One region of the Vibrio sp. 2433-A1 genome, then DNA from elsewhere that is predicted to be linked to it. Evidence: riboswitches for the same ligand, from Rfam matches in the RefSeq annotation. Region 1 holds a riboswitch; the other holds the start of a gene.
What was found. A riboswitch is a leader RNA that binds a small molecule or an ion and turns the genes downstream of it on or off. The one in region 1 is predicted to bind lysine.
Positions count from the first base shown of each region.

Region 1 (6,212 bases):
GCTATTAAGTGTTGGGTGTTTCACCTTGATTGAAACGCTGTTCAAAGTAAATAAAAAGGTCAAGCATGCTAACCCTGAGTAACGTCGATTATTATTATCACAATGAGCTGTTTCACTTTGATGTGTCGCTTGAGCAGGGCTCGATTGTCGCCTTGATGGGGCCAAGTGGGGCGGGCAAGTCTACCTTACTAGCCTTGGTGGCTGGATTTATTGAGCCAGCAAAAGGCTCGATTAGTGTTGAAGATAAAGAGGTTGTTGGATTAGAGCCTTATCAACGACCTTTTGCGATGCTGTTTCAAGAGCATAATCTGTTTGCTCACCTCACTGTGCGACAGAATATTGGTTTGGGACTGCATCCGGGTCTTAAGCTGAGCTATGAGCAGCAACAGCAAGTGGAATTGGCTGCGGCTCAAGTGGGGGTTGATGAGTATCTGGATCGATTACCTGAGCAGCTATCGGGGGGGCAGCGTCAGCGAGTGGCGTTGGCTCGTTGTTTTGTTCAGCCTCATACGACGTGGCTTTTGGACGAACCTTTCTCGGCGCTAGACCCAATTTTGCGCGAAGAGATGCTGTCATTGGTGGCTAAGTTAGCCAACGAGAGAAATATCACGGTATTGATGGTGACGCACCATATTAGTGATGCGAAGGCGATAGCTTCTGACTTTATTTTCGTTGCCAATGGTCAGGTCGAAGTGGCAGGCGAGATCAGCCAACTATCCTCTGAGCACCCAAATTCGATTTTGAGTCAATTTGTCAGAGCCGGCGAATGAACTAAGCAAAGGGTTAGTCATTCCCTAGACTGACGAAGGAAGGAGTAGGGAATTTCATACAGTTCTCGACTTGCTGGAAGAGATCCTCTACAAATTAATTGAACATAAAAAGGGTTGACGTTTTCACGGCAACCCTTACTTTTTCTAGCTTCTAGCTTCTAGCTTCTAGCTTCTAGCTTCTAGCTTCTAGCTTCTAGCTTCTAGCTTACATCTCTTCTTCGTTGAGTGCTTTTAGCACTTGGAAGATCTCACGGAAAGCTTTTGCCGGTTTACCTGACGCCTTTTCTTTCGCCGCTTGGCGCGCAAGCTGGCGTAGACGTTGGCGATCAGCACTTGGATATAGTTCCACTGCATCACCAATCGCACTATCGCCTTCTTCTACGATACGGTCACGAAGTTGCTCTAACTTGTGCAGTTCCGCAGTTGCTTGTGAGTGCTTATTGCGTACTTTATCTAATGCCGCTTGCAGAGGCTCAGTCTCTTCAAAGCGCATCAGCTTACCAATGTACTGAAGCTGACGACGACGTGCTTCGTTTTTAAAGCGTTGTGCGTCTTTGATTGCTTCTGCTAGGTCTTCGCTCAAAGGGAACTTTTCTAGTACAGACGGCTTCAGGCTTACGAGCTCTTCACCAAGCTTTTGTAGCTCTTCCATGTCGCGTTTCAATTCGGTCTTACTGACCCAAATGATCTCTTCTTCCTCTTCCCATGGCGCTTTTTGATTCTTACGTGCCATTTTTCTGCCTTAATTTGAACATCTATTTCTCTATTTTAACAAGAATCGTGGGGAGAAAGCGAAATTCTTGTTATTCTAATGGCAATTGATCTTAAGAAATAAGCAAATATGGACGTAAGACAGCAAGTGGCTCAACAACGTGTTGAGTTGGAAAGCGCAGTAGCAAAAGCGTTAGAGATGGCCGCAGAGAAATCGGATGCGGCAGAAGTTGCCATCAGCAAGTCAACTGGCTTAAGTGTTTCAACCCGTATGTGCGAGGTAGAAAACGTTGAGTTTAATAGTGATGGCGCACTTGGTATCACTGTTTATCGTAATCAACGCAAAGGCAGCGCTTCAACATCAGACTTGAGTGAAAAAGCAATCCAACAAACGGTACTTGCTGCTCTCGATATTGCTCAGTATACCTCTGAAGATCCATACGCAGGCCCAGCACCGAAAGAGTTAATGGTGCAAGATATCCCTGATTTAGATTTATTCCACCCAGATACGCCAGATCCTGATTATGCTGCGCAAGTCGCGATTGCGGCTGAACAACAAGCCCTATCGTACAGCGACAGGATTAAGCAAAGTGACGGCGCCAGCTACGACAGCCACTATGGTCTGAAAGTATATGGTAACAGTCATGGTTTGCTGGCGAGTTATGCGTCAAGCCGTCATAGCACTAGCTGCTGTGTGATTGGTCAAGGTGCCAATGGCGAAATGGAGCGAGACTACAGCTATACGGTGGCTCGTCATAAAGATGACCTTTGGACTCCTGAATTAGTTGGCCAGAAAGCGGCTGAAAAGACCGTGAGTCGTTTGGATGCGCAGAAACTGAAAACGGGTAAATACCCAGTGATGTTTGCCGCTGACGTTGCGACAGGTCTGCTTGGTCATCTCGTGATGGCGATCAGTGGCGGTAACCTTTACCGTAAATCGTCATTTCTATTAGATCACCTTGGTCAGCAAGTGCTACCTGAGTGGTTCAACGTATCAGAGCGTCCACATGTGCTACGCGGTCTAGCATCAAGCCCATTTGATAGCGAAGGCGTGTTTACTCAAGACCGTGAAATTATTACCGATGGTGTTTTGGCAACCTACCTACTGACAAGCTATGCGGCACGTAAGATGGACATGACGCCAACGGGCCATGCTGGTGGTATCCATAACTGGTTTGTTAAGTCGACTGGCCAGGACTTCGACCAGATGCTGAAAGAGCTAGGCACCGGCCTACTGGTGACAGAAGTAATGGGGCAAGGCGTGAATATTGTTACTGGTGATTACTCTCGCGGCGCAGCAGGTTTCTGGGTTGAGAATGGCGAAATCCAATACCCTGTTTCTGAGATCACGATTGCTAGCAATCTAAAAGAGATGTTTAACCAGATTGTTGCGGTCGGTAATGATGTCGAGACACGCTCTCAGATTCAAACTGGTTCGATTCTGCTTGAGACGATGAAAGTTGCTGGTGAGTAAAGGGTAAATCCTGTGTGTTCGCGTATCTTTTGTCGTTCCATAGACTGACGAAGGAAGGTGTAGGGAATCTCTAAAGGTTTTCTACTGTTTCCAACTTTTCTCGGGAATGGCAACAAAAGAAAAGGTTGATGTTTTCGCATCAACCTTTTTTTGTTTTTTAGCCTTCAAACAATTCCGTATGTAGCTTCTGAATCGCTTGTTTAGAGACTGATTCATGGACTAAAAAACACAAGTTGTGCGGGCTTGCACCGTAACAAATCATACGTAGGTTGAAGTCTTCTAATGTGCTAAACACTTGCTTCGCATAACCTTTGCTTTCGCTCATGTTGTTACCAATTAAGGCAACCAGACATAAGTTGTGCTCTACTTCAACAGTACATAACTCTTCAAGTTCTAGGCGCGCTGCTTCAGGAAGTTGTGGAGCGCCGCCAGAGGTGTCTGTTTGATCGAGTGTGAGTGAGACGCTGATTTCTGATGTAGTGATCAAGTCTACAGAAACTTTATGCTTAGCTAAGATTTCAAATACTTTGGCTAAGAAACCGTACGCGTGGAACATTTTTGCGCTACGAAGTGTCACCATAGTTTGGTTGCAGCGAAGGGCGAGCGCACGGAATAGCGGTGAGCTTTCAACTTGATGACGAATCCAAGTACCGCCTTTCTCTGGCTGTTTTGAAGAGCCAACAAAGACTGGGATGTCATGGCGTAGTGCAGGCAGTAGTGTCGATGGGTGAAGAATTTTAGCGCCAAAGTTAGCCATCTCTGATGCTTCGCTAAAGCTGATCTCTGGAATTGGTGAAGCTTTCGCGGCAATGCGAGGGTCAGTAGTATAGATACCCGGAACGTCGGTCCAAATTTCTAAGCCAGATGCTTTCACTGCTTCGGCAATTAAAGCTGCGCTGTAGTCACTACCACCACGACCTAGTGTTGTGGTATTGCCTTGTTCATCCGAACCGATAAAGCCCTGAGTAATCACGACATTCTGTTGGCAAAGTGGAACTAAGCGTTGCTGAGCTAGCTTGCTGATATCGTCTAAAAGGGGCTCGGCTTTGCCAAAGTTACTGTCAGTACGCAACACATCTCGGATATCGAATCGAACGGCTTGGATACCACGCTCTTTCATCAATTGGGTTAGTAAGTGAGTCGACATCAGCTCGCCACATGCGACAAGGTGGTCGGTCAGTTTATGGCTCGATTGAATAGAAGCGGCTTCAGCAAGGCTTGCCACTGTATCGAGAATGGCTGACACTTCACTTGCAGCTTGGGCTGCATCTTCTAGTTGATTCAGAACTGCTTGATGGATCTCAGCCAGTTTAGCCAGTACTTCGCTACGACGAGTTTGATCTTGTACGCCGTTAGCCAATTCAACCAGTAAGTTGGTCACTCCAGAACAAGCACTGCTGACTACGAGTTTAGTATTTGGGTTGCTTTCAATAATAGCGGCACAACGGCTCATTGCTTCAAAGTTTGCAACACTTGTTCCACCAAATTTAGCTACATTAAAACTGCTCACAGCGTTTTCTCCCACGACTTCCTGAAAATATATAATTTGGTAGCTATACCAACATCCAATGTTTACTTTGATGAAGAGAGTTGAGCGAAAGAGAGGTGTTTATTTGAATGGTCTACCTCAGAAGCTCATCATCAGACTGGGCTGATGACAGTCGTAGGGATTCAACCCTAGCAACCGATAGACGTAAGCCACAACTTTTATCTACCTCGGCACTGCTCCCCCTCAATATGTTGTATTGGATTTGCGGTTCCACAACATATCTACCTGGGCAGTGCTCCTCTTCTGCAAAATAATTTGCTATGTGGCATAAATATTCACCACATACTCAGCATTGAACGTTTTTCTGTGACTTATGTCAACGAGAATTTGTAACTTTATCGCGTTTATAAATTAACAAACTTGTGACACTGGTTTGACCTCAAGACTTTGGGCTAATTGCTGGTGGGGGAAATATGCATTAATGTGGTTAAGCAAAATAAATAGAATGAAAAAGTTATTCAAAAGGAGCTGCCAATGACGATTCAAAGTTTTATTCCCCCGCACCGAATTTTAATGGGTCCGGGGCCTTCCGATATCTCTCCTCAAGTGCTGCAAGCTTTGAGTCGTCCTACTGTCGGGCATTTGGACCCATTGTTTGTTGGCATGATGGATGAGCTTAAGTCGCTACTTAAATACGCTTTTCAAACCGAGAATGAATTTACTATTGCCGTATCAGCGCCGGGGAGCGCGGGGATGGAAACCTGTTTTGTTAACCTGATTGAACCAGGCGAAAAAGTTATTGTGTGTCGCAATGGCGTGTTTGGTGAACGAATGCGAGAAAATGTCGTCCGTGCTGGTGGCGTTGCTGAGGTCGTTGATGATGAATGGGGTGCACCTGTATCGGTGGCCAAAGTTGAACAAGCATTGAAAGATAACCCCGACGCGAAAGTGCTGGCTTTCGTCCATGCCGAAACATCAACAGGCGCTTGCAGTGACGCCGAAGCACTTGGCAAATTGGCCAAGCAATATGGAGTGCTGACTATTGTCGATGCGGTAACGTCCTTAGGTGGCGTGCCATTGAAAGTGGATGAATGGCAACTCGATGCGGTTTACTCTGGCAGCCAGAAATGTTTGTCCTGTGTGCCTGGTCTATCACCCGTGACCTTTTCCCCTGCCGCGATTGAGAAAATTCAGTCTCGCACTACACCAGTGCAGAGTTGGTTCCTAGACCAAAGTTTAGTCCTAGGTTATTGGAGTGGTGAAGGTAAGCGTAGCTACCATCATACAGCACCTGTGAATAGTCTATATGCACTGCATGAATCGCTACTTATTCTAAAAAATGAAGGGCTTGAGAAGGCTTGGCAACGTCATCGTGATATGCATGAGCAACTCAAACAAGGTTTGGAAAAGTTAGGCTTTGAGTTTGTTGTTGAAGAGAACTCGCGCTTACCTCAGCTGAACGCGATTTATATCCCTCAAGGTATTCATGACGCGGAAGTGCGTAACCATCTGCTTAATACTTACAACCTAGAAATTGGCGCGGGGTTAGGTGCGCTAGCGGGTAAAGCTTGGCGAATTGGTTTAATGGGTTATGGTGCTCGCGCTGAAAACGTAGCGTTATGTTTACGCGCATTGGAAGAGTCTCTTGCTCAATAGCGTTATGGCATTGAAATAATAAAGGCGACCAAAGGTCGCCTTTATTTATGGTTGCTCTTGCTCGTTTTTAGCCTTTAATACATTGATATTTGGTGGAATATAGGACACTTGT
Region 1 is NZ_JBRESC010000010.1:128,060-134,271, reverse strand. It holds gene thiP (thiamine/thiamine pyrophosphate ABC transporter permease ThiP) at 1-82, shown strand, start outside; gene thiQ (thiamine ABC transporter ATP-binding protein) at 66-770, shown strand; gene yjgA (ribosome biogenesis factor YjgA) at 976-1,503, opposite strand; gene pmbA (metalloprotease PmbA) at 1,612-2,955, shown strand; gene lysC (lysine-sensitive aspartokinase 3) at 3,113-4,465, opposite strand; lysine riboswitch at 4,579-4,755, opposite strand; gene ACU01J_RS12135 (pyridoxal-phosphate-dependent aminotransferase family protein) at 4,979-6,100, shown strand; gene ACU01J_RS12130 (PglL family O-oligosaccharyltransferase) at 6,146-6,212, opposite strand, start outside.

Region 2 (6,212 bases), on a different contig from region 1:
CTTGTAGAGATTATCACATTCTAGCGAGAAGAATCTGCGCTTGTTCGACCATCTTTTTACGGCCGAAAATCAGGTGTCGGCGTTTACCACCAACTTGACGCCACAATACGGCGCTGCGGATACCTGACAGTAGCAGAGCGCGAACTTTATGTTGATTTGATGTTTGTTGCAGCACTGCTGGTGTGCCAGTTACTTGGATACGTGGGCCAACTGGGCTGATAACATCTAAGTAGACACTTGCAAGGTTACTGAGCATTTGCTCGTCAAGTAGCTCAAAGTGCTCAAGCTGACGCTCCAGCATTTGAATACGGTCACCAAGTTGTGACATAGCGTCATTGCGCGTCTGCAATTTACGCTCAAGTGCCATCAAACTGATAATATAACGAGTGACCTCGCTGCCAGACGGTGTGCTATCAATGCCTTTCACCAAACATTCTAGGCCTAACTTTAAATCGATTTCACGACCATAAACCCCCACCGTGTTGTTCGGGTTGGTGTTTAGGATCGCTTTTAAAGAAGTTTCAAACGCGTCAGAGTCACAGTGACCGTTTTTAGCGACTTGTTGAACCAAGGCCACTGCTTGGCAAATTCCAGCAAATGCAATAGTGCGGTCGTAAAGTGTGTTAGCCACGTAATTCTACTCCTGATGGTTACGATTAAATTAGATACGTTCTTCGATGATACCGCCACCTAGGCAGACTTCATCTTTATAGAAAACAGCAGATTGTCCAGGTGTAACAGCAACTTGCGGTTCGTCAAAGATCACTTTGATGTTCTCATCATCAATAGGGATGATAGTACATGGGATATCTGTTTGACGGTAGCGAGTTTTTACAGTGCATTGTAACGGTTCTTTAATCGCTTCACGATCGACCCAATGCAACTGAGAGGCGATAAGCCCCTGAGACTTAAGCATAGGGTGGTCTTTACCTTGTACGGCAATCAAAACATTGCGCTTAAGATCTTTGTCACCAACGAACCATGGGTCTTCGTTACCACCGCCCCCTTTTTGGCCACCAATGTGAAGGCCTTTACGCTGACCAAGAGTGTGGTACATCAGGCCATTGTGTTGGCCGATCACTTTGCCTTCTGGCGTTTCAATATTACCAGGTTGGGCCGGTAGGTAACGACCTAGGAAGTCAGTAAATTTGCGCTCACCGATAAAGCAGATACCGGTAGAGTCTTTTTTCTTCGCGGTGATGAGATCTTGCTCTTCCGCGATACGACGTACTTCAGGCTTCTCCAGTTCACCGACAGGGAATAGGCTGCGTGCCACCTGCTCACTGCTTAGTGTGTACAGGAAGTAACTTTGGTCTTTGTTGCCATCAAGGCCGCGCAGCATCTTCGGCTTTTCACCCGCTGCTTGCTCTTCTGCTGTAGGGAAGGTGCGACGAACATAGTGGCCCATCGCGATATAGTCAGCGTCAAGAACTTCGTCGGCAAACTCTAAGAATGCTTTGAATTTGATCTCTTTGTTGCACAGAATATCGGGGTTAGGTGTACGGCCTGCTTTGTATTCCGCAAGGAAGTACTCAAATACGTTATCCCAGTATTCTGCAGCGAAGTTAATGGTATGGAGATGAATGCCTAGCTTGTCACACACGGCTTGCGCATCGGCAAGATCTTCTGCTGCTGTACAGTACTCTTCATTGTCATCTTCTTCCCAGTTCTTCATGAACAGGCCTTCTACTTGGTAGCCCTGTTGTTTGAGAAGGTAAGCAGAAACCGATGAATCAACACCGCCGGACATGCCAACGATGACTTTCTTTTGACTGTTATCAGTACAGTTGTCAGACATTACTAAACACCACTTAAATTAACTGGACGCAGATTTTATCAGAAAGCGTAGCAGTGGGACAGATCCGAGACGGAAATCACACTTGCAATTTTTACTATATCTGCGGTTTTACAAGTATAGAGTGCCTATATATGGCATAGTAAGCGGAATTCAAGTCACTACGAGAAAATAATATGACTGATGAAAATCAGATGATGGGTGAAGAGCAGTTAGTTGAAGTGATCGAAAACCAACTTGCTGACGGTAATCCAATGAAAACCAAAGAAACACTAATGCGCCTGATGATGACCGGCACGCCACGTGAAGATGCAGTAGCGATGATGGCTTGCGCAGTTGCGATTGAAATCTTTGATGTGATGAAAAATGACAGTGAGTTTGATTTAAAACGTTATTCTGAAAATTTAGATTCGTTACCAGACCTTAGCTTTATGGAAGGCGAGTAACCCTTAATTCGTGGGTGAGCAATTGGACTCTCTCACGAATATTTTCTCTTCTTATTTATTACACCTTAAATCGCTAGCAAAATTATTAGCTTTGCAAACGTTTGCTATACTTGCGCTTATTGCCGCACCCACATCCGCAAGGTAGAATCCGGCTTCTTTTCATCCCTTATTCAGAATCCTTTACGGCAGAAAAACAGTTATGAAATTTCCTGGTCAACGTAAATCTAAGCATTATTTTCCGGTTCATGCCCGCGATCCGCTTGTAAGCCAGTCGCAAGAAAGCAAAAAAATGTCACGTACGCATATTATCGGTATTGATCAAACTCTGGTTGATATTGAAGCGAAAGTAAGCAGTGAACTGATCGAAAAATACAATCTGAGTAAGGGACACTCTCTAGTCATTGACGACACAACAGCTGAAGCGCTTTACAACGAATTAAAAGAGAGTGCGTTGATCACCAATGAATACGCTGGTGGTACTATTGGTAATACACTTCATAACTACTCCGTGCTAGCTGATGATCGCTCAACACTGCTCGGTGTAATGAGCCAAGACATTAAAATTGGCAGCTATGGCTACCGCTACCTATGTAACACTTCTAGCCGTATGGATCTCAACCACCTTCAAGGTGTCGAAGGGGCGATTGGTCGTTGTTTTGCGCTGATTACTGAAGATGGCGAGCGTACTTTTGCAATCAGTGAAGGTCAGATGAACCAACTGAAGCCAGAAAGTATTCCAGAGAAAATCTTCAAAAATGCATCAGCGTTGGTGCTAACTGCGTATTTGGTTCGTTGCAAAGAAGGCGACCCAATGCCGGAAGCAACAATGAAAGCGATTGAGTACGCAAAAAAACATGATGTACCAGTTGTACTGACTTTAGGTACAAAATTCGTGATTCAAGACGATCCTAAATTCTGGCAGGATTTCTTGCGCGATCACGTTTCTGTTGTTGCGATGAATGAAGATGAAGCGGAAGCACTGACAGGTGAGTCAGAGCCATTGGCGGCTTCAGATAAGGCGCTAGAGTGGGTTGACCTTGTGCTTTGTACAGCCGGCCCTGTAGGTCTGTTCATGGCAGGTTACACTGAAGAGTCTGCGAAACGTGAAACCTCTCTGCCACTATTACCGGGTAGCATTGCAGAGTTTAACCGTTACGAATTCAGTCGCCCTGCGTCGAAAGAGCTGTGTGAGAACCCAATTAAAGTCTATTCACATATTGCACCTTATATGGGTGGTCCAGAGAAGATTAAAAACACCAATGGTGCAGGTGATGCGGCGCTATCAGCGCTGTTACACGATATGGCAGCGAATAAATATCATAGAGAGAACGTGCCTAATTCAAGTAAACATGCGCATTCTTACCTGACTTATTCTTCTTTCTCTCAGGTATGTAAATATTCTAATCGAGCAAGTTATGAAGTGTTGGTACAACACTCTCCACGCTTATCTCGTGGATTGCCAGAGCGTGAAGATAGCTTGGAAGAAGCATATTGGGAACGTTAATTCAATAACGCATCAATAAATAGAGCCTCACTTTTGTGGGGCTTTTCTGAATTTTAAGGTAATAAAAAAAAAGCGCCATAAAGGCGCTTTTTTATTAATACGGATTAGTACTATTAGATTAGGAAATCTTCTAGAGATTTGCCCGCATCTAATTGCTCTTGGATTGCTGAAGGTGTACGACCTTGGCCTGTCCAAGTTTTCTCTTCACCCGTTGTATCTACATATTTGTATTTAGCTGGGCGAGGAGCGCGCTTAGATTTTGTCTTAGTTTTTGATTCGCCAGATAAAGCTGAAATCAAAGCTTCAACATCAATGCCATCTTTAGAGATCTGCTCTGCAATTGCAGCAAGTTTCGCTTCTTGCTCTGCAGCAGCAGCGCGCTCAGCTTCTTCAGATTCTTTACGCTCGCTTACAACGATAGTCAGTTTATCTAAAGCTTCTTCTAGTTGCTCTAAAGTTAGTTCACGTGAAAATGCACGTAGACTACGAATGTTTAACAGTGTCTTTGTTAGTTCCGACATTTATTCATCTCTTCATATATAAGTTGCCGATATATGAATAATAAACTGTGGAAATAAATAATACAATCACAGAAATAGATTTAAATAGCTATTTCTGTATTATTTAATTGGTTTAACGCCGTAATTTAAATCTAATTTGTATTAATGAGCTAACTGTAAGGAGTAACAATGTACATTGTTACTTTAGTTTCATATAAATCGTGATCAATATTTATCAAATGATTCTAACTTATATGGCTGACAATATGCTTTGTGTGGGTATTGTTGTTAAAGTCAGTTGAATCGAACGTTATCTGTTTCTAAGAAGTTGAGCAATGGAGTACGAAACTTGTTATATGGAATGATATTCTATGGATTAAATTTAAACCGAAACACACTCGTTCTAAGCAAGGATGACTATTCAATGGCAGTGCAACCTTAAGCATTAGCTATTAGCAATAACTTTAACAATAAAAATGGAATGATATGTTGAAATGGTAACCGAGATAAGTACAATGGGCGGAACCTAATGCGTAGTGTTGGTTAAATTGTTGTTAAAATGATTTTTCAATGGTTTAAAATTCCATCGCTCGCGGTAGAGGCGCGGAATAAATAAGTAATGTTTACTGGGGTGATGCCAATGAGTAAACAGGAAAGGGTATTTCGCCGAAGTGAATGTTCATATCAAAAACGTTCGCTGGGGTTATACTCGAAAGGGATAACACTGCCATAGTCTATAATTTGTAAAACTATGGAGCGCTACTGTAGGGCTGGGATAAGCAATCGCTTTTCCGTCGCTTCTTTTTGCTTATTTGTTAGGAAAAGAGTTCCTTCAATGAGTCTGCAGTAGATCTCTAACCATTTATTACTGGTTTTTGAAGATCATGAATTTAATTGATTTTGCATCATCTCCTTTATCTCTATTGCCGCCTATTGTGGCTTTGAGTCTTGCTATCATTACACGCCGTGTACTTGTTTCACTGGGTGTTGGTATTGTTCTTGGCGCTATTTTACTGAATGACTATTCATTCGGCAGTGCGCTTGGCTACGTCGCTTCAACGGTATCTAGCGTATTTGTTGAAGATGGCGGTATCAACACTTGGAATATGAGTATCGTTGGCTTCCTATTACTACTTGGTATGATGACCGCACTGCTAACATTGTCAGGTGGTACGCGAGCATTCGCTGAGTGGGCTCAAACACGAGTTAAGAGCAAGCGAGGTTCTAAACTTCTGGCTGCTTTCTTAGGCGTGTTCATCTTTGTTGACGATTACTTTAATAGCCTTGCAGTAGGTGCGATCTCACGCCCTGTTACTGACCGTTTTTACGTCTCACGTGCTAAGCTGGCTTATATTCTAGATTCTACTGCTGCACCTATGTGTGTGATCATGCCTGCGTCAAGCTGGGGTGCATACATCATGACTATTATTGGTGGCATCTTAGTGTCTCATGGTATTACGGAATATTCAGCTCTTGGGGCTTATGTTCGTCTTATCCCGATGAACTTCTACGCAATTTTCGCGCTACTTATGGTGTTCGCTGTTGCGTGGTTTGGCTTAGATATTGGCAAAATGCGTGAGCATGAAATTGCCGCATCTCGTGGTCATGGTTTTGCTAATGATCAAGCTGAAGATTCAGAAGAAGCACATGAACTAAACGAAGAGCTGGATATTCAAGAAAGCGAAGGCGGTAAGGTATCTGATCTTATTTTGCCTATCGTTTTCCTCATCATTGCGACCATTGCTTCGATGATGTACACCGGAGGCCAAGCACTTGCTGCGGACGGTATCGAATTCAACATGTTGGGTGCGTTTGAGAATACCGATGTGGGTACATCATTGATTTATGGCGGTCTAGTGGGTTTAGCTTTTGCTCTATTTACTGTGCTTAAACAGGGAATCGCGGCGAAAGAGATTTCACGAACGCTGTGGATCGGTGCAAAATCAATGCTCGGTGCTATTTTGATC
Region 2 is NZ_JBRESC010000005.1:1,196-7,407, reverse strand. It holds gene hflD (high frequency lysogenization protein HflD) at 14-631, opposite strand; gene mnmA (tRNA 2-thiouridine(34) synthase MnmA) at 662-1,798, opposite strand; gene ACU01J_RS06470 (hypothetical protein) at 1,972-2,241, shown strand; gene ACU01J_RS06465 (inosine/guanosine kinase) at 2,441-3,745, shown strand; gene ACU01J_RS06460 (H-NS family histone-like protein) at 3,859-4,266, opposite strand; lysine riboswitch at 4,834-5,015, shown strand; gene ACU01J_RS06455 (Na+/H+ antiporter NhaC family protein) at 5,130-6,212, shown strand, end outside.
Region 2: it holds a riboswitch for lysine, as region 1 does, so the genes downstream of both, ACU01J_RS06455 (Na+/H+ antiporter NhaC family protein) here and lysC (lysine-sensitive aspartokinase 3) in region 1, are expected to answer to the same signal.